2 regions of the Sphingobium sp. B11D3D genome follow, and region 1 is predicted to be linked to the other one. Evidence: riboswitches for the same ligand, from Rfam matches in the RefSeq annotation. Region 1 holds a riboswitch; the other holds the start of a gene.
What was found. A riboswitch is a leader RNA that binds a small molecule or an ion and turns the genes downstream of it on or off. The one in region 1 is predicted to bind cyclic di-GMP.
Positions count from the first base shown of each region.

Region 2: it holds a riboswitch for cyclic di-GMP, as region 1 does, so the genes downstream of both, M2334_RS06305 (autotransporter domain-containing protein) here and M2334_RS16120 (DUF4402 domain-containing protein) in region 1, are expected to answer to the same signal.

Region 1 covers NZ_JAOQOG010000001.1:3,473,542-3,483,914, reverse strand. Annotated here, with positions in the region: gene M2334_RS16155 (hypothetical protein) at 1-68, shown strand, start outside; gene M2334_RS16150 (DeoR/GlpR family DNA-binding transcription regulator) at 135-923, opposite strand; gene glpK (glycerol kinase GlpK) at 1,055-2,542, opposite strand; gene M2334_RS16140 (MIP/aquaporin family protein) at 2,582-3,418, opposite strand; gene glpD (glycerol-3-phosphate dehydrogenase) at 3,446-4,963, opposite strand; gene M2334_RS16130 (hypothetical protein) at 5,257-5,457, shown strand; gene M2334_RS16125 (FAD-dependent monooxygenase) at 5,478-6,539, shown strand; cyclic di-GMP riboswitch class I at 7,023-7,099, shown strand; gene M2334_RS16120 (DUF4402 domain-containing protein) at 7,365-7,892, shown strand; gene M2334_RS16115 (hypothetical protein) at 7,912-8,484, shown strand; gene M2334_RS16110 (hypothetical protein) at 8,477-9,466, shown strand; gene M2334_RS16105 (hypothetical protein) at 9,483-10,373, shown strand, end outside.
Region 2 covers NZ_JAOQOG010000001.1:1,329,953-1,340,325, forward strand. Annotated here, with positions in the region: gene M2334_RS06295 (MFS transporter) at 1-216, shown strand, start outside; gene M2334_RS06300 (pyridoxal phosphate-dependent aminotransferase) at 478-1,620, shown strand; cyclic di-GMP riboswitch class I at 1,900-1,974, shown strand; gene M2334_RS06305 (autotransporter domain-containing protein) at 2,379-8,222, shown strand; gene M2334_RS06310 (autotransporter domain-containing protein) at 8,538-10,373, shown strand, end outside.

The sequences.
Region 1 (10,373 bases):
TCGAACCGGTTGTGGAAGCTCATCGCGCCGTGGTCGAAGCGGCCGTCGCGCGGGCAGTGAGGGGTTAGGCGCCATCTTGAGCCCCTCTTCGGAAGAGGAGGGGAGCCAACCCCACGAACCTCCTGCGCTGCGCCTTATTCCGTCGTGGCGCTTTCGGGCATTGCGTTGACGACCTCGACATTATGCTCGGCGCAGACTGCGGCGAGTTCCGGGCTGTCGAGATAGTCGGTCACGAGAATATCGACGGCGCTGATGTGGCCGATGCGGACCGGGGCGCTGCGGGTAAGCTTGCTGCTGTCCGCGACGAGAATCACGGAGCGCGAATTTTCGACAATGGCGTGTGAGACCTGCACCTCGTTCAGGTCGAAATCCAGCAACGAGCCATCCTCATCGATGGCGGACGCGCCGATGACCGCGAAATCGACCTTGAAGTTCCGGATGAAATCGACCGCGGTGGGGCCGACCGCGGCCCGATCGGCATGACGCACCCGCCCGCCGACGACGATCAGGTCGATTGCGCTATTGCGGCAAAGGATATCGACCACGTTCAGATTGTTGGTGAGGACCATCAGATTGCTGCGACCGGCCAGCGCCCGCGCGACTTCCTCGGTCGTGGTGCCGATATTGATGAACAGGGAGGCGCCATCGGGAATGCGGGCCGCAGCCTCCTTGCCGATTGCCTTTTTCTCGGCCACGGACAGGCGGCGGCGGGCCTCATATTCCAGATTCTCGACGCCTGAGCCGAGAATGGCGCCGCCATGGACCCGCGACAGATAACCGCGCTCGCACAGATCGTTGAGATCCTTGCGAATAGTCTGGGGCGTCACATTCATGCGGCCTACGAGATCCTCCACCGTCACCTTGCCGTTGCGGCGCGCCAGATCCAGGATCTGGCGGTGGCGGGTGTTGGATGCGCTCGTCATGCCGGCGTTCTGACGCTTCGATCCTTGAGTTGCAAGCGTCCTTATAGCCCGGCGCGCGGCATCATCGGGCGGGCCGTAATGACTGCGCGGCCGGCCCTGCATGCGGTGGAACAGCGATGCGAAAGCGCAACTCAGGAAATGGCCCGTTCGACCGCCTTGCGCCAGCCCTCCACGGCGGCCGATCGGGTCGTTTCCGGCATCTTCGGCTCGAAGCGCCGTTCGCGGGTCCAGATCCGGTCGAGGTCATCCAGACCGCTCCAGACGCCGGTCGCCAGCCCGGCCATGAACGCCGCGCCCAGTGCCGTCGTCTCGACAATGGCGGGCCGCTCGACCGGCGCGACCAGCACGTCGGAGAGGAACTGGCAGAGCCAGTCATTGACGGCCATGCCGCCATCGACCCGCAAGGCGGTTTCGCCTTCGCCGACATCGGCCTTCATGGCGTCGATCAGGTCCATGGTCTGATAGGCGACGGATTCCAGCGCGGCGCGGGCCAGGTGTGCGTCCGTCGCATCCAGCGTAAGACCGCAGATCAGCCCCCGCGCGTGCGGATCCCAATATGGCGCGCCCAGGCCGACAAAGGCAGGCACCATATAGACGCCGTGACTGTCCGGCACGCGGGTGGCCATGCCGTCCGTTTCCGAGGCATGGGTGATGATCTTGAGCCCGTCGCGCAGCCATTTGACCGCCGCGCCGGCGACGAAGATCGAGCCCTCCAGCGCATAGGTCGTCGTTCCGGCCAAGCGATAGGCCGGGGTGGTGAGCATGCGCGTTTTCGAGAGCACGGGCTCCGTGCCGATGTTCATGAGCGCGAAGCAGCCTGTGCCATAGGTTGATTTCGCCATGCCAGTGCGGAAGCAGCCCTGACCGAAGAGCGCGGACTGCTGATCGCCGATCATCCCCGCGACCGGGATGGCCTTGCCGAGAATCTCGGCATCGCACTGGCCGAAGATGCAGCTATTGTCCCGCACCTCCGGCAGCATCGCGGCGGGCACGCGGAAGAGGCTGAGCAATTCCTCGTCCCAGGCCTGGTCCATGATGTTGAACAGCAGGGTGCGGCCTGCATTGGTGGGGTCGGTTGCATGGACTGCGCCGCCCGTCAGCCGCCAGAGCAGGAAGCTGTCGATCGTGCCGAAGGCCAACTCGCCGCGCTCGGCGGCAGCGCGGGCGCCCGCGACATTGTCCAATATCCACGCGGCCTTGGTCGCCGAGAAATAGGGGTCGATCAGCAGCCCGGTCTTGGCGGTGACCATTTCTTCGGCGCCGCTGTCCTTCAGCCGGGCGCATTCATCGGCGGTCCGCCGGTCCTGCCAGACGATCGCGTTGTGAATGGGCTTGCCGGTCGCCCGATCCCACACCACGACGGTCTCCCGCTGGTTGGTGATGCCGATCGCGGCGACATCCGCGACATCGACGTCGGCCTTGGCCACCACATCCCGCATCATGGCGACGGTGTCGGTCCAGATGTCCTCGGGATCATGCTCTACCCAGCCGAGATTGGGATAATGCTGCTTGAATTCGCGCTGCGTCGTGGCGACCGGATTGGCGGCGGCATCGAACAGGATGCACCGCGTCGAGGTCGTGCCCTGGTCGATCGCGAGAATATAGGGTGGCTGGGCCATGATTGCTCTCCTGTGGTCGCCGGCTGCGCGGCGCGATTGTCAGTTGGCCGCGTCAGCCTCGGCGGGGATCGTCTCCTGCACGGCGCGCTTGTGGCGTGCGGGCAGGAACGGCCGGATCAGCCAATGATAGACGCTGGCGCCCAGCACGCCGCCGCAGAACGGGCCGGCGATGGGCACCCACCAGTAATTGCCCGGCCCCGGAAAAGCGGATTCGCCCCAGCCCGCCAGATAGCCGAAAATGCGGGGGCCAAGGTCGCGCGCGGGGTTGATCGGCCACCCTTCCAGATATCCCGCGCCGCCGCCGATCATGGCAACCAGCAGGCCGATGATGAGCGCGCTCGAATTGGCCTCGGGCGCCTGCGTGTTATATTCCTCAGTGATCGCGAAGATGCCGAGCAGCAGGAAGCCGGTCAGCACGATCTCGTTGAAGAACGCCCGGATCGGTGTGATGTGCGCGCCCGGCGCGGTGAAGAACACGCCGGCGCCGCCACCGGCCGCCCGCTCCACCCCCTGCGTCGCGTTGAACGCATCGATCACCGGCGAGAACATCATGTAGACCACGGCGGCACCCAGAAACGCGCCGAGGATTTGCGCCAGCCAGAACGGCACGACCTTGCGCCCGGGGAAGCCGCGATAGATCATGAGCGCGAGGGTGACTGCTGGGTTGGCGTGCGTGCCGGAGACCGCGCCCGTCACATAGATGGCGATGGTGACGGCAAGGCCCCAAGTGATGCACACCCCGAAATAGGCTGTGCTGTAAGGGCTTGGATCATAGAGAAAATACATCGCGGCGGCAGAACAGCCGATGGTGATGATGATGAACACTGCAATGCATTCGGAGATCAGCTCTCCAATAAATGCCTTCCCCGGTGACATTGGCCCCTCCACGTTTATCGTTGTCATTTATCCGACGGCGTTGACGTCCAACCTCGCATGATCCGCGAGATAGGCTTCCAGCGCTGCCACCTCTTCCTCGCGCATATGCAGCCCAAGTTTCGATCGACGCCAGACAATATCGTCGACCGAGCGTGCCCACTCATGCGCGAGAAGATAATCCACTTCGGCTTGGGTGAGCCCGGCGCCGAAATGCTGCCCGAGCTCCTCCGCCGTCTTCACGTCCGCGAGCAGCTTGAAGATGCGTGAGCCGTAGCTCTCCGCCAGGCGGCGGATGGTGGTTTCGCCGAGAAAACCAAACTTTTCCCGCAGGTCGGCAATGAGGCCATCCAGCCCTCCCGTACCCAGATCGCCGCCGGGCAGCGGAGCGGCGGCTGTCCAGGCCGGTCGCAGGCTCGGAAGGTGCCGGGCGAGCTTGTCCATCACCTCCTCCGCCAGCGCGCGGTGCGTGGTGATCTTGCCGCCGAAAACGCTCATCACCGGCGCCGCGCCCCCGGCATGATCCAGCGAGAGGACGTAGTCGCGACTGATCTCCGAGGCGTTGGTCGTCGCGTCGTCATAGAGCGGGCGCACGCCAGCGAAACTCCACATCACATCCTGCGGCGTGATCTGCGTGGCGAACCAACGGTTGACGGAGTCGCAGAGATAAGCCGTTTCGGCCGCATCGATCTTCACGACGTCCGGCGCGCCCTGCCACTCCACATCCGTCGTGCCAATCAGCGTGAAGTCGTTTTCATAAGGAATGGCGAAGACGATCCGCTTGTCCGGATTCTGCAGGATATAGGCGTGGTCGCCCTCGTACAGCTTGCGGGTGACGATGTGGCTGCCCTTGATCAGCCGCAATGTGCCCGCGCCCGCAACGCCGGCCCGCTCGGGCAGGAAGTCAGCGGCCCAGGAGCCGGTGGCATTGACGAGCACATGCGCCGTCACGGAGAACGGCGTGCCGTCAGTGCCCTGCAAGGAGACGCGCCAGCCATGCTGATCCCTTTGTGCGGCGAGGCATTTTGTGTGGGTGAGGACCGTCGCGCCATGCTCGGCGGCATCCTGCGCGTTGGCGACGACGAGGCGGCTGTCGTCGCCCCAGCAATCGGCATAGACATAGCCGCGGCCAAATCGAGATTGAATGGCGCTGCCATAGCCATCCCCGGCCAGCCTGATCGCCCGGGAGTGGGGCAGGCTGCTGCGCCCGCCCAGCCGATCATAGAGAAACAGGCCGATGCGCATCATCCACATGGGCCGCATGCCGCGATCTTGGGGCAATACGAACTCGAGCGGGCGGATGAGGTGCGGCGCCGCACGCATCAGCCGTTCCCGCTCCGCCAAGGCCTTGGCGACCAGCCGGAACTCATATTGCTCGAGATAGCGCAGCCCGCCATGAATGAGCTTGGTGCTGGCCGAGGAGGTGTGCGCGGCGAGATCGTCCTGCTCGACGAGCATGACACGCGCGCCACGACCCGCCGCATCGCGCGCAATCGCAGCGCCGTTTATGCCTCCCCCAACGACCAGAACATCATACTCGATAGCCATGAAGCGACTTTCGCAGCGCCTGACAACGAAAGTCAATTACTTTCGTATCTTTCGTATTTTGAAATGGGTAGATGGTCGGCCCCCGGCGCCAGCGAATTTCGCTCGCAAGACTATATTGGCGAGCGAGTTTCCCGTTAGCTTGGCCGGGCGACGGGGTCGGCGCGAGATACGGGACCTATCAGCGCACCGGAAAAGCGAAATTTCAAACGAACCCGTCGGATGTACCCGCGCGGCGTCGGCAGGCTATCAATATCGCTGGACCGCAGCACGCCATGGTGGCTATCGGCTGGGCGATGAGTGTCATCGCAACCATCATGAATTCGGCCACCGGCCAACCCGTTCAGAAAATGACCTTCGGTCGCATGCCCAAGCCCTGGGCCAGCTTCAATCTGGAGAGCGGCGAGCTGGTGACGATCGATCGCGTGCAGGTCGGCAAACCGGCGCCCGGCAAGTTCGTCGCCTCCGTCGAGGTCTGGGTGACGCCGAAAAGCTGATGTCGTCGGGCCCGGAGCGGATGAGCGACATTCTGATCGTCGGCGGCTCGCTCGCTGGCCTCATGACCGGCCTCGCACTGTCGCGGCATGGCTTCTCGATCACGCTGCTCGAGCGCTCGACCGATACGGACCGGACCGGGGCAGCGCTGCAGGTCGGCTATGGCTTGCTCGAGCAGTTGACCGGGCGCCCTCATGCCGCCGGCGCGCTCGCCACGGGCGTCCAGGCATGGCAATCGGTCTATCGCGGTCTGCGCGCAGCGGCGGGCGAGGCCGGCATTGTCATCCTGCAGAACGCCCGTGTGGAAGCGACGGGAGAGGCGGAGGATCGGGCCTGGGCAAGGACCGCCGATGGTCGGCGGTTCGATGGCAAGGTGCTGGTCGGTGCGGATGGCTATCAGAGCGTTGTGCGGCGGCAGATCAGTCCGGAGCGCCCCGATGCGGTCTTCGCGGAGTATCTGGCCTGGGTCGGCTTTGCCGAAGAGTCGGCGCTGTCTGTCCGCTATCCGCCCAATCTGGAGTTTCTCGAATCCGGGCCCTATGTGCTTCTCGGCTTTCCGCTGACAGCCGCCGATGGCAGTCCGGAGCGCGGCCGCCGCCGGGTCGGCTGGGGCTGGTACGACGCCGGACATAACGCAATCCTCCGCAGCACAGGGGCGGTCGAGGGCGCGCTGGTGCGGCATTCGCTGCGCCCGAGCGACATGCCGGATGCGCTGTTCGACGAGCTGGCCGCACTGGCGCCCCGGCACTGGCCATCGCCCTGGCGCGACGCGATCCTGGAATGTATCGCCCGCAAAGCGGTGCTCGGCACACCGGTCGTGGAATATTGTCCGGACCGACTCGTCGCCGGCCGCACGTGTCTGGTTGGCGACGCTGCCCATGTCTGCACACCGATGACGGGCAATGGCTTCGCAACCGCCGCGCAAGATGCTCTCACCCTCGCGCGCTGCCTCGACCCGGCGGCCTTGCGGACCGACCCGAATGCCGCGCTCATGCGATATGAAGTGTCCCGGCTACCCGAGGTGCGTAGACTGGCGCGGTCTGGCCAGCAGATCAGCCAGAATTTCGTGCGCTCTGCCGGTTGAGGCGGTTGCTCTCCGGCATTGCGCCGACATCCTGAGGCCGCACCCCACCCCGCAAACGCTCAAACGAGGACCGACGCTTGGCCGCGTCGCGCGCTCCACGCCCTGACAAGCGAAGCGGGGGGAGAGGAGCCCAAGCGGCGTTTTTCGCGAGACGGGCCTTGGCATTTAGCCCGGATGTGTAATTCGTCGGGATCATAGCGACGGCAACGAAATACATCCTCATGGAATTCGGTTTGGCGCGAGCTAACCGCATCGTCGGTTCGCTTCAGTCCGCGAAGTTCTTGGCGTGTTGCTTAGGCTCCGATGATCCAAACCTCGCGTTTATTTCATTGAAAACAAACGCGCTCCTAATCGTGCTACTCGATCTGCGGTTCAACATGGGAGTAGTCGCACAATTCTCCATCTGGTCGTTCACCACATAGGCGTTGACTGTGTAGCGTATAATAGTTAAATCAAAATTTACCTAATAGCGCCCGAGATTCTCGGTCGAAACGGCAAACCATCGGCGACGATGGGACGCAAAGCCTCCGGTCCCTCACAGGGATAGCGGGGTTACCGAAACGGAGAACTATTGTGGACCTGTCGTCTTCGCGCCTTCCAGATCCTTTCCGCCCTCATCGGGCAACGGCCCGTCTTTGGCGACGGTCAGCAAGCACCCTTACCGATCATCACGTGATCCAGTTGCTTGCGACTGGCTCGCCAGATGCACCCGCTTGTAATCCCAAGACCCGCGAAACGCTGCCGCCCGAGGGCCTCCAAGGCGGGTGGGGTCTGATATTTTCCGATTAAATTCATGTGCATATCAAGAAAGAGAAAGACATCGTCATGTTCGTGAACTTGAAGTCTATCGCGACAATTGCGCTTCTGGGCTCCATCCCGGCGGCAAGCTACGCTCAGTCCTCAGCATCTGTGTCGACCACGGGTACAGCCCGGATCGTTCAGCCGATCTCGATCGCAAAAACCAGCGACCTTGCGTTCGGCACGATCGTGAAACCCTCGGTAGCAGGGACCAACACGGTCACTGTCGATGCCTCGACGGGCAATCGCAGCCTGTCTGGTTCCGGCGACGCCGTTGCCGCTGGTGGCACGACGTCGCGCGCAGCCTACACGGTCTCGGGTGAAGGGGGGCAGACTTTCTCGATCTCGGTGCCCGCCAGCTTCTCCATGACCGGTACGCCCGGCGGCACGATCACCGTCACGCTGACGCCGAGTGCCGCAACGGGCACATTGTCCAGCTCCATCGGCACAGCTGGCACCGCGACCTTCGGCGTCGGCGGTAGCTTCTCCCTGCCCAATACGCAGGCCTCTGGCAATTACTCGGGCAGCTTCACGGCGACCGTCGCCTACAACTGACCTGTGGCAGGAGCGTCTCGTGACGGTCTCATCATCCATCCGGATGGGAGTGCGCCTGTTGCGGGCGACCGCTCCTGCGCTGGGAGCGCTGTGCCTTTGCGCGGCGCTTGCAGCCTCACAGGCGAACGCGGCGGAAGCGACTGCGAAAGGCCAGGTTTCGATCGTGGAGCCAGCTTCGATCACGCAATCGGCGAAGGACATTGTTCTGCAGCCGGTGCTGGTTCTTCAGTCGAGCCTCCGGGTCATGATCTTATCGCCAGGGCCGCAGTCAAACGAGAGCGACCAAAACACCGGGCTTTCGATGGCCGCTCCTATTCAAATCGCCGGGGGCAGCAACCAGACGTTTTCGCTCCTGGTCTCAAAAGCATTCGTCCAGCCAGGCGCAGGGGGTTCGCTTAGTGTACCGATGGCGACGCTGAGCGATGATAATTTCCCGTCCTTTGAAGCCGGCCCCTCGGGGTTCGAGGATGTCCTCATGGGCCGGCTGAGCGGCGATGGCCTTCTGTCTGTTCCTCCATTTCTTTTGAAAGCGCTGCGCGACAGCTACGGGCCCGACGGCGGGCCTTTGCTGGTCCTGGCGCAATATGAATGAGCGAGAGACGCCGGTGATGACTCTGCCAGGCGTCGTGAAGCGTCTCACGCGATCTGCGAACCAACGCAAGAGCATCGCTATCGCTATTGCGTTGGTCGCTGGCGCCTTCCCATCCGCTTTTTGCACTTCCTCTTCTGCCCAGCCTGCGACGACAGAGCAGGCCGGCGGGAGCGCCAGCCTCAACATCAATCCGAAGCGGATCACCTTTGATCGGCTGGGGCGGACGGCGAGCATATTCCTCTTCAACCAAGGGACTGCCGCCGGGGTATATGACATCAGCTTTGTCGACCGAGTCATGTTGCCCACCGGCCAGATCCGCCCGACGGATGAAGCAGACGGCGCGCCGGAGGTGAAAGACCTCAGTGCCAAGCTTCAATCCGCGCGTTCCATGATGCTGGTGACGCCCAGGCGCGTGCTGCTCAAGCCGGGGACGGGGCAGACAATCCGTCTTCGTGCAGGTGGCACCGGCGACTGGCCCGCCGGCGAATATCGCACGCATCTGACGGTGACGGCGGTGCCGCCACCTGACACGGGCCTAACCGCCGATCAGGCTGCAAATGCGGAACCGGGCGCTGTTTCGTTCCGCATCGCATCTGTTCTGGGCATTTCCATCCCTGTGATCGTGCGCATCGGCACGCCACAGGTTGAGGCCGCGATCGAAAACACACGGTTTACGATGGAGAGTCCTGGTCCGGGGTCTGAGCTGAACAGCCCTACGCCGGTCGTCACTTTTGATCTTGTGAGGCGTGGGCCGAACTCCCTTTTCGGCGATATCGAAATCCGGAAGGCGAAGGCGCGCCGTGAGGACGAGCCGTTGGGTGTCGTGCGCGGGATCGGTGTCTATCCTGAGATAGAGCGGCGACAGGTAAAGATCGCTCTGCGCTCTCGTCCGCAGCGAGGCGAGCAAATCAGCGTCGTGTTCACCGACCAAGACACAGCTCCGGGGAAGATACTTGCGCAGAGCCAGATCTCCTTGCCGTAGCCTGTGGATTGGACTGATGCTCATGATCGCCACTGCTCAGCCTACTCCTCTTTGGGCGGACAGCGGCGAACTGGCCGCTGACGATACTCAACTTTTGCTGCTTGAGGTTGTCCTTGACCGGGCACCTTTATCGGATGCGCTTCCCGCACTTCAGGTGGGCGACGATATCGTTCTCATCCCCGTCGGCGCGCTCACGCGCCTTCTCGATCTGGATGTTCAGGTTTCACCAGCAGATGGTAGATTGACGGGGCAGGTGGGCCAGGCTCGCCAGTCCATCTTCCTTGACATTGCATTGGGTGAGGCGCGGGCGGGCACTGCGCGCATCATTCTTAAGCCGGGTGACGCGCTGGAAGACAGCGGAGACATCTACCTGACCGTTTCCCTGATGGAACGGCTGCTCCCGGTGCGAATGACATTGGATGTGTCGGAATTGACGCTCAATCTGGAGGCCCGAGAGAAGCTGCCCGTTCAGATGCGGGCTGAGCGGATGGCGCAGGGAAATAACATCGCACGTTCTGGCGCTGTCCTGGAGCCGGTTCTTTCGGTGGCGGCGCCAGCTGGCATGCTGTCTTTTCCCGCCTTCGATGTAACCACGGATTTGGGTTCCGATACGCGGGGGCAACCCTTTCAAAGGCGGTTCGACGTGCGGGCTTCGGCCGCATTCTTGAACGCTGGGTTTCAAGGTTATCTCGCGTCGGACGATCGTGGGAAGCCAGCTCTGGCGCGGTTGCTTCTTGAGCGGCGTGAGCCGAAGGGCGGCTTGCTAGGTCCCCTGCAGGCGACCAGTGCTTCCTTGGGCGACACATTCCTGCCGGCCCTCGCACTGGGGCCCAGAAGTGTTGCCGCGCGCGGCTTTGCGTTTTCAACCCGGCCTTTGGAGCAGGCGAGCATCTTCGAGCACGTCGAT
Region 2 (10,373 bases), 2.1 Mb from region 1:
TATCTCTTCACCATCAGTGTCATCGGCAATGGCCTCGGGCCGCTGCTCATCGCGCTCGTGACCGATTTCCTGCTGAAGGACGAGAGCATGCTGCGCTATTCGATGGCGTTCTTCGCCGCCGTAATGGCCCCCGGCGGCGCGGCGCTCATGTATCTGGCGATCAAACCTTATGCTCAGGCTGTAAGGAGGTCTGGTTTCGGGGAGGCTTCCCGCTGAAGGGGGTCGGAGGCCCTACTTCCGTGATGCAGGTTTCTGCGAGCTGCCACTTGACAGACTGCCTGAAAATGCGCGTCACGCGCAGGCCGAAAATACGACCTGCCGTTTTCTTTCTGCCGAAAGCAGTCTTCGAAGCGCCCGACGACGCTGGCGCAATTTTTTGATTTCACGGCAGATGCGCCGCGAGGACGAACGACGGCCGGGGTGGGGTTGCATCGTTGGCATCTGCGCCGCCGCCGGCTATCGGCGCTGTACCGAGCGATGGATCATCTGATGGAAGTCGAGCCGTTTCAGGCCATAGAATTGAGCAAGTTGGCCTATCGCCTGGGCGCGGAGGGGCGCTCGGTTCTCCATATGGAGTTTGGTCAGCCCTCGACGGGGGCACCGCAGGCCGCATTGGACGCTGCGCGCGACGCGCTTGGCATCGATCCGATGGGCTATTGGGAGAGTCCTGCGCTGCAGGCGCGGCTCGTCCAGCTGTATCGGGAGCGGTACCGCATGGCAGCCGAGCCTGATCAATTCCTGCTTACCTGCGGGGCCTCGCCGGCATTGGTCCTTGCGCTGAGCGCCCGGTTTAAGGCGGGCGACCGTATTGCCATGGCGCGACCGGGCTATGTGGCCTACCGCAACACCGTGCGCGCGCTCAACATGACGCCGGTCGAGATCGAATGCGGCGAGCAGGATCGCTTCCAGTTGACCGCATACGCGTTGGCAGCGCTCGATCCAGCGCCGCAGGGCGTGATCGTCGCCAGCCCGGCCAACCCCACCGGAACGATCATTGCGCCTGCCGAACTGGAGGCGATTGCGCGGCTGTGCGCAGAGCGCGGCATCGCGATCATCTCGGACGAAATCTACCATGGCCTGAGCTATGGCGCGCCTTGCCGCTCGATGGGAGAATTCGCAGCCGACGCGATGATCGTCAGCAGCTTTTCCAAATATTACTGCATGCCCGGCTGGCGGCTCGGCTGGCTCTACGTGCCGCGCGCCATGGTCGAGCGGGCACGCGCCTATATGGGCAGCCTGTTCCTGACCGCGCCATCGATCAGCCAGCATGCCGCTTTGGCGGCGCTGGACTGCACGTCAGAGCTGGAAGCGCATCGGGCCACTTATGCCCGTAACCGGGAGATTCTGCTGGACGCCTTGCCAGCCCTTGGTCTGCGACGCATCGCGCCGCCGGATGGCGCCTTCTACATCTATGCGGATGTCAGCGAATTGACGGATGATAGCCCTGCGTTCTGCAAGAAGCTGCTCCTTGAGACCGGGCTCGCCACGGGACCGGGGGTCGACCACGATCCGGTCAATGGCCATCGGTTCATCCGGCTGAGCTTTGCGATCACGGAAGCCGAAGTGCAAGAGGCAGTGCGGCGCCTGTCGGCGTGGTTGCCCGACCAGCGACGGCTGTAACGATCACGTCGCGGGGGGCAACCATATTTTAGAGCGACGGATGCAGCGCAATCGACGTCGTGCTTGCGTTGAAGTTAACTATAGTTATCGGCTTAACACGGCCGGTTATGACCCCGCTCCAGACCGAGGGCGATAATTTTCACACGACAAATCAGCTGCATGGCTCCGATCTGCATGCGCGCCATCTCGACAAGGCCGGGCTTTTTTGTTGCGCTGCCGCTCAGCTAACGTTAATATTCCTCCTGAAGATGACGGCTCCGCCCGATGGGCGTTCGTTGCCTTCGACAAGGGCAAACTGTCGGTAACGGCGGGACGCAAAGCCTCCGGCCCCAATGGGGTAGCGGGGCTACCGGGGGATGAAACAGAGCATTTTCGGATATCGTGTGTAGCCTGCTGTGAGAAGGTCATGGGGTTCGTTTGAACCTCAGGCTGCGCTCCCTGTCGTCGCGCTTCGATCCCTGTCTCAAATCCCGTTGAACCGCACCTGCATGGCGGTTTGCCCTTCACATCATCTGGGCGGTGGGCCCACACGAGGGGATTTCGTAATGCAGGGTAAGGCAATCAAAACGCGCAGCGCCGTTCGGCAGGCTCTCAAGGCAGGTCTGTTCAGCAGTGTCGGTATCGCGGGGCTGCTGGCAGGCGCCTCGGTCGCGCATGCCGAGCCTGGCATTTGCCAAGCTGAGGGTAATGTAACGCTCTTTTTCTGCGAACCTTCGTCGGTGAAGGCTCGTATTGAAGGAGGTGATACCAGCCTCACCGTGAACGGCGCACAGGACGAGTGGAGTATTACGGCCGATGGCGTCAGCTATTATACGTGGGATAACACAAGCCCTGGCGATATTACGTCGACCCTCCTCATCACCAATTCCACGATCAGCACCACTGATAATGGCGGCGTAAACGTCAGTTCCAATATCCAGGGTCGGAACGACATTTCGGTCACCGTGGGCCCGGACGTCACGGTCAACAGCGTGGGGGGCAGCGGTGGCATTTGGGTTCGCAACCAGATCGCGGGCGACATCGCGATCGAGAATGGCGCCGCGCTGACGGTCTCAGGCGTGGAAACCAATGGCATCTCTGCCACCACCAACGCAGGATCGGTGAACATCACCAATAGCGGGGCCATCACGGTCCAGCAAACCAACGGGGCCGCAGACTTCACCCAGCGGGGAATTTACGCCGACGGCGGTTTCAACGATGCCGAGCCGGTCGAGGTGACCGTGACGAACACTGGCCAGGTGGAGGCACAGGCAGCCGGCATCCGTGTCGTCAATTACAACGGTCTCGCAAAGATCACGAACAATGCGTCGGTCTCGTCGGTGAACAATCAGGCGCTGGTCGGCTGGACGCCGAATGGCCAAGTGGTGATCGACAATCAGGCGCAGGGCACCGCGACATCGGACGCCGGACCAGCGATTCAGGGCGCTTCGCAGGTGGGTGACATCACCATCACCAATGCGGGGATCGCGGAAGGCGAGTCCGGCATTCTCGCCATCGCCGGTTTCGATCCGGATGAAGCAGGCTCAGGCAAGATCACCATCACCAACAGCGGCACTGTCACCGGCAGAACCGGAAGCGCGGTTCAGGCGCGCACGCCGCTTGGCGATGTGGTCATCAGCAACACCGGCACGCTGCAATCGCTGAGCGGGATCGCGGCTGTCGATGCAGACACGCTCAGCGGTACGGTCCAGATCATCAATTCCGGGTCGATCCTGGGTGAAACCGGCATTGTCACCAACAGCGCGGCGACCACCATCATCAACTCGGGCACCATCGAGGTCTCGCCTTCCTCCGGCCACGCCATTCTGATGGGCGCCGGCGACGTGACACTGGAACTGCGTGCCGGCTCCAGCATCACCGGTCTCGTCGCGGATGCGGATATCGCGAGCGGCACCAACACCCTGGCCCTGGGCGGCATCGTCGACTCGTCATTCGATGCCGGCCTGATTGGCGTGCAGTATAATGATTTCGATGAATTCGTGAAGGTAGGGGACGGCACCTGGACGCTCACGGGGACAGGAACGACCGGCTGGACAGTCAAGGAAGGGACGCTGAACGCAGGCAGCAATGGCGCATTCGGCGTTGGCCAGGACTATGTCGTCGAAGGTGGCGTGCTGGGCGTGGGTGGTTCGCAGAATGAGGTGACCTTGGGCTCGCTCACTGTCGCGCAAGCAGGCCTCGTCGGCACCGACGGGGGCGTGCTCGTGCTCGATCAGAGCAGCGACACCGTGTTCGCTGGCGAGTTGATCGGCGGAGGGACGTTCGTCAAGGCGGGCGAAGGCGTGCTCGCGTTCACCGGTAACGGCTCGCCCTTCAATGGCGCGCTGGATGTTACCGGCGGTTCATTTAACCTGACTGGCAGCCTCGTCACGACTTCGGTCTCCGTGGGCGGCGCCGAAATTGCTTCGCTCAACATCGTGAGCGGCGGTACGCTCAATTCCACCGAGGGCTTGATCGGCATGGGAGGAACGACCGGGGCCGTCACTGTCTCTGGCGAGGGGAGCTGGAGCAGTTCCAGCTCCATACAGATCAGCCGTGACCCCAACTCCTCCGGTTCGCTGACCATCATGAATGGCGGCTCGGTCGAGACGGTGAATGGCAGCATCTACATGGGCGCGGGCGGCTCGATCAGCGTCAGCGGTGAAGGGTCGGCGCTCCGTGTCGGTACGCTGCATTCCGAACTGCCGGCCGACTGGGTTTCGGCCGATGGCTGGTTCAGTGCGGATGAGGGCAGCATCTCGGTGACCGACGGTGGTTTGCTGGAGGCTGACGGCAGCTATATCGGTGGAAGCGGCTCAGGCACGGCGACGATGACCGTCGACGGTGCCAACACGGTCTGGCGCAACGGCCTCAGCCTGTACATCGGCGGCACCGGCAACGACACCATCGGGCAGGGCAATGTGACGGTGTCTGGCGGCGCAGAAGTCACGTCCTACACCAGCGCACTTGGCGTGGACACTGGCTCGAGCGGAACGCTGACCCTTACCGGCGAAGGCACGACCTACAGTGTTCTCGCCCGTAACGGCTACGCCGGGAACATGCGGGTCGGCTACAGCGGCACGGGCACCGCCACGGTTTCCAACGGCGCCCTGCTGTCGGCAGCGGCGCTGATCGATGTGGCGAGCCAGGAGGGCAGCAGCGGTACGCTGACCATCGAGGCGGGCGGCCGCGCCACCGGCGAATCCCTGCGAATCGGTGGGGCTCAGTCCGCTGTCGGCAGCGTCAGCGTCGATGGAGCAGGCTCCACGCTCGAAATCGGCAGCGGTCGCATCGGTGTCGGCATCTCAGGCGAGGGCATGCTGACGGTCAGCAATGGCGCCTCGGCGAGTTCGCAGGGCGCCATCCTTGGCTGGGAGGCTACCGGCAAAGGCACGGCAACGGTGAATGGCGCGGGCAGCACCTGGACCAATGACGGTATTCTCTACGTCGGCAATGTCGGCGAAGGAACGCTCAACGTCGCGCAGGGCGGCCGGGTCACCAGCACGGATGGCTATGTGGGCACGGTCAGCGGCTCGAGAGGCGCTGTGAACATCAGCGGTGCCAACTCGGTCTGGGACATGAGCGGGCTATTCATTGCCGGCAACGAGGCGGGCGCACAGTCGACGATTTCGATCTCCAATGGCGGCACATTGCGCGCGGTGCAGGGCACGCTCGGCAATCTCACGGGATCGCAGGCGAGCATGATCGTGACCGGCGCTGGCTCGACTTGGAGCGCCTATAATGATGGCCTGACGAACTGGGCGGGTTACATCAATGTCGGCCTGTTTGGCAGCGGCACGCTGGAGGTCTCGGACGGCGGCAAGGTGGAGGCGGTGCGCGTCTACATCGGCAATGATGTCGCCTCGAGCGGCAGCGTGACGGTGAGCGGCGCGTCTTCGGCGATCCGGACGGAGGAAGGCCTCTATATCGGTGCCGAGGGGGCCGGTGTCCTGACACTGGCCGATGGCGCAGAACTCAGCGCCCAGGTGATCAAGATCGGCAATCGCGCCGGCTCCACCGGCACGCTGAGCATCGGCGCGGCGGCAGGCAGTGCGGCCCAGGCGGCTGGTGTGATCAACGCCGTGCAGGGCATTCAGTTCGGTGCCGGGGCTGGCAAGCTGGTCCTGAACCACAGCGGGATCGATTATGCGCTTGCCGCCAGTCTGTCGGGCAATGGCGTGGTCGATGTTCTTGCGGGCAAGACGGTGCTGACCGGCGATGGCAGCGCCTATACTGGCGCGTTGAACGTGAACAGCGGCAAGCTGGTGCTGGCCAACGTGATGAATGCCAACTCGACCGCGATCGCGGCGGATGGCACCCTGCAGATCGGTAACGGCGGAACGGCCGGTACGCTGGTTGGCGACGTCCACGCCAACGGCACGCTGGTGTTCAACCGCAGCGATGTCTCCAGCTATGGCGGCAGCATCACTGGGCACGGCACGATCGTGAACGCCGGGTCGGGCCGGTTGGTGCTGGCCGGCGATAGCAGCACGTTCGCTGGTCAGACCAAGGTTGATGCCGGGACGCTGCTGATCACGGGCAAGCTCAATGGTGCCGTGACCGTCAACGCCAATGGCACATTGCAGGTTGGCGATGGCATCCACAATGGCGAGCTGACCGCCAGCACGACCAACGACGGCACGCTGATCTTCAATCAGGTCGCAGACTATGATTACACGGGCGCTCTTTCGGGCAACGGCAGCCTGATCAAGCAGGGTGAAGGCACGCTGCTGCTCTCGGGCGACTATGGTTATACCGGGTCGACGGTGGTGCAGGCGGGCCGGGTGCGGCTGTTGGCGCAGCTCGACAGCGCGACCGATCTGGTCGTGGACGATGGCGAGTTTGACCTGAGTGGCACCGACCAGACCGTTGCGGGCCTGAGCGGCGCGGGCGGGACGGTGAGCCTGGGCACGAGCACGCTGACCGTCAACCAGAGCAGCAACACGCTGTTCGGCGGCAGCTTCAGCGGCAGCGGGACGATTGCGCTGAACGGTCCGTCCAGCGCGCCCGTCAGCATCAACCTGACCGGGGAGAGCTTTGGCTCGTTCACCGGTGCGCTCAACCTTGAGGGCATCGTGACGCGGGTGAACGGCTCGATGGGCGGCACGATCACGGTCGGCAGCGATGCGGCCCTGGGCGGTCGCGGGCAGGTGAACAATATCGTGGTCGGCAATGGCGGCACGCTGCTGCCGGGCAACTCGATCGGCACGCTCACCGCAGCGGGCAATGTCGTGTTCCAGGCAGGCTCGACCTATGAGGTGGAGGTCAATGCCGAGGGCGAGAGCGACAAGCTGATTGTCGGCGGGACGGCGACCATCCAGGGCGGCACGGTCTCGGTGCTGGCGGCTGCAGGCAATTATCGCTTCAGCAATGAGTACACGATCATCACGGCCGCGGGCGGGGTGACCGGCCAGTTTGCGGCCACCGATGTCGATCTGCCGTTCCTGACGCCGGAGCTGAGCTATGACGCCAATAATGTCAGGCTGGTGCTGACGCGCAACAATCGCAGCTTCGAGAGCGTGGCGGTGACACCCAACCAGGTGGCCGTGGCCCTCGCGCTGGATGCGAGCGATGACAATGCCAGCCTGTCGCGCGCGGTAGCCGGGCAGCTTGAGGAAGCCGGCGCCGTCCGCGCGTTCGATGCGCTCTCGGGCGAGCTGTGGGCGACCACGGGCACGCTGATGGTGGACGGCACTCGCCGTCTCGGCGACATGGTGATCGGCCGCATGGAGCAGGCCGATGTCGTCAGCCGCACGCTGGCCGGCGCCGGCTCGTCGGCCCGCACGCTGCGCGATGGCAGCACGGCGGTCTGGGGCCAGGGCATCGGTGCGTGGAGCACGCTCAAGAGCAATGGCAATGCGATCAAGGCGACGCAGAGCACCTTCGGCTTCATCACCGGTGTCGATACGGGCCTTGGTGGCTGGCGTCTGGGCGTGGCCTTTGCGCATGAGCAGAACAAGGTGCGGGTCGACGGGCGCAGCAGCGAGGCGACCGTCAATGGCAACAGCGCGCTGGTCTATGCCGGCGGCGGCTGGGGCGCGCTGCGCGCCCGGATCGGCGCCTCCTATAGCTGGCTCGACGTGAACGGGACGCGCAAGGTGGCGTTCCTGGGCGTCAATGATGCGCTGGCAGGCGATTATGATGCCAAGAGCGCCTCTGCCTTCGGTGAGGTGAGCTATGCTCTCCCGCTGGGCGCGGTGACCGCCGAGCCCTTTGCCGGCGTGACCTATGTCCATCTCAAGAGCGATGCCTTCACCGAGACGGGCAGCGCCCTGACCGCGCTGGGCGTCACCGGCAATACCCGCGACGTGACCTACACCACCTTGGGTCTGCGTCTGGGCGGGGCAGTGCCGGTCAGCGCCACCACGGTGCTCAGCCCGCGCGTCTCGGCAGCCTGGCTGCGCAGCTTCGGCGATGTCGATGCGACCAGCCGCAACATCCTCTCGACCGGCGAGGCCTTCTCGGTCGCGGGCCTGCCCACGACGCGCGATACCCTGCGCCTTGAGGGCGGCGTTCAGGCCAACATCATGCCCGGCGGCTCCATCGGCGCCACCTACGTGGGCAACATCGGCGACCAGTGGAAGGACCACGGCGTCAAGATCGGCTTTAGCTACAGCTTCTGAGGCCATTCCGACCGTTAAAACGAAGGGCGCGAGCAGTTGCGTCCTTTGAATCGAGATGAATTGAGAGGTGCGGCCTAAGTTGCACCTCTCCTTTTCCGAAATGACGTGTCGTCGTAATTCAATATTTCAGCCAAATATATCGAAATAAATAAATTATTTTAACTAATTATTTATAATTAATGCCCATCCGTTGGTATGATTATCTCGTTGAGATATATTGAATATTTATAGTTGTTAATTTGAACGTGGGGTTATTGCATGTTTCATCCCGTCGGGAATCGCCGGACGTCCTTCAAATCCATTCTGCGCTGCTCGGTGGCGACGACGTTCTTGGTCGCGGTGGGCAGCCTGCCTGCACATGCGTCGGACGGCGCGGGTGGTATGGCTGGGGATAGTACTTTCACGAGCGCAGGCGGGAGCGCAAGCACTACGTCAACGGGGAACAGCGGGACGGACGGGGTCGGTTCTGAATCGAGCTATCTCTCCGGCGGTGCCGGTGGCGGTAGCGGCCTGACGGGCGGCGATGGCGGGGCTGGCTCGGGCGAGAATGCAGGCGTTGGCGGTGCGGGTGGAACTCTCGCCGGTGAGGCGGGCACGGACGGCTCCAACGGTGGCGACAACAGTTCGGGTGGCGGCGGCGGTGGCGGCGCGCATGGCTATGTCGGGCTTATTACCGATCTGCCCAGCTCGGGTACGCTCACGGGCGGCAACGGGGGTAATGGCGGCCTCGCAGGTTTTGCTGGATATGGTGGCGGCGGTGGGGGCGGCGGCTTCGGCGCGGTCGTCACCGGTCTTAACGACTCTTACGACGCAATCACCGTCAGTGCCACCGGCGGCGCAGGCGGCGCCTATGGCTGGGCTGGCGTCGGCGGCAATGGTGGCAGCGGTCTGGTTATCGATCAGCCGGCCGGCAATACGGCCATCAGCATTACAGACAGCATATTGACCGGCGGCGCGGGCGGCGGGAGCCGCGAAGGTCAGTCCTTTGGCGGTAATGGCGGCTCTGCCCTTGTGCTCACCGGCGGTACCGGGAGCAGCACTGTTTCGATCTCCGGGGGTAGCATCACGGGCGGTGATGCCCAAGGCGGCAACTTCGGCGGGGCCGGGGGCTTTGGCATCCTGATCGAGAACATGAGCGGCCTTACCACCCTCACGATCGACACAGCGGTGACAGGCGGCGCCGGTGGGGCCGGGATGTTCACCAACGGTGCGGGCGGCGCAGGCATTCAAGGCGAGAACCTTGCTCTTTCCATCGGGACTGGCGGTTCCGTATCCGGCGGCCTTGGTGGCAATGGCGAGCGGGCCGCGGCCCTGAATTTCACGGGCGGTACCAACAGGCTGACACTCGCCAGCGGCGCCACGCTGAACGGTGGTATCGTCGTTGCGACCAGTGCCACGAAACTCGAATTCGCCCAGTCTGAGAATTACACGCTCTCCAGTGCGATTTCAGGCTCGGGCTCTGTGATCAAGACCGGCAGCGGAGCGTTGACCCTCACGGGCGACAATAGCGCTTTTGCTGGCAACATGATGCTCACCGGCGGCGCGACGGTCATCGATGGCAGTACGACGAGCGGGAACATCGTCTTCCTGGGCGGGCTCGACGGGGCGTCGCTGACCGTGGTGAATGGCGGCACCTTCAACGCCCCCAACATCATCGTCAGCAACAGCACGAATTCGGCAATGCCGGGCATGGAAGATGAGAGCGGTTCGCTGCTCGTCACGGGAACGGGGTCGACGGTCACGACCGAATTCCTGACGGTCGGCTATTATGGCGACGGCAGCGTGGCGATCGAGAATGGCGGTACCGTCGTGGTCAACACCTCCACGTCCGTCGGTGCGGTCGAGGGCAGTGTCGGCTCCATCACCGTTTCGGGCGAAAATAGCCATCTCCAGAGCGGGTCCCTGCAGTTCGGCGGGAGCGGCCAGGGCACGCTCATCCTGTCCGGCGGCGCGACGCTGCAATCCACCAGCGGGAGTTTCGGCGTAAATGCCGGATCGCTCGGCACCGGCACCCTCAGCGGCGCGGGAACGCGCTGGGACATCGGCGCAAGCGGCTTGGGGATCGGCACCAGCGGCGAAGGCATTCTCACCGTGACGGATGGCGCGACGATTGCCGCCTCCGGCAGTGACGCGGATGTGAGACTTGGCGCA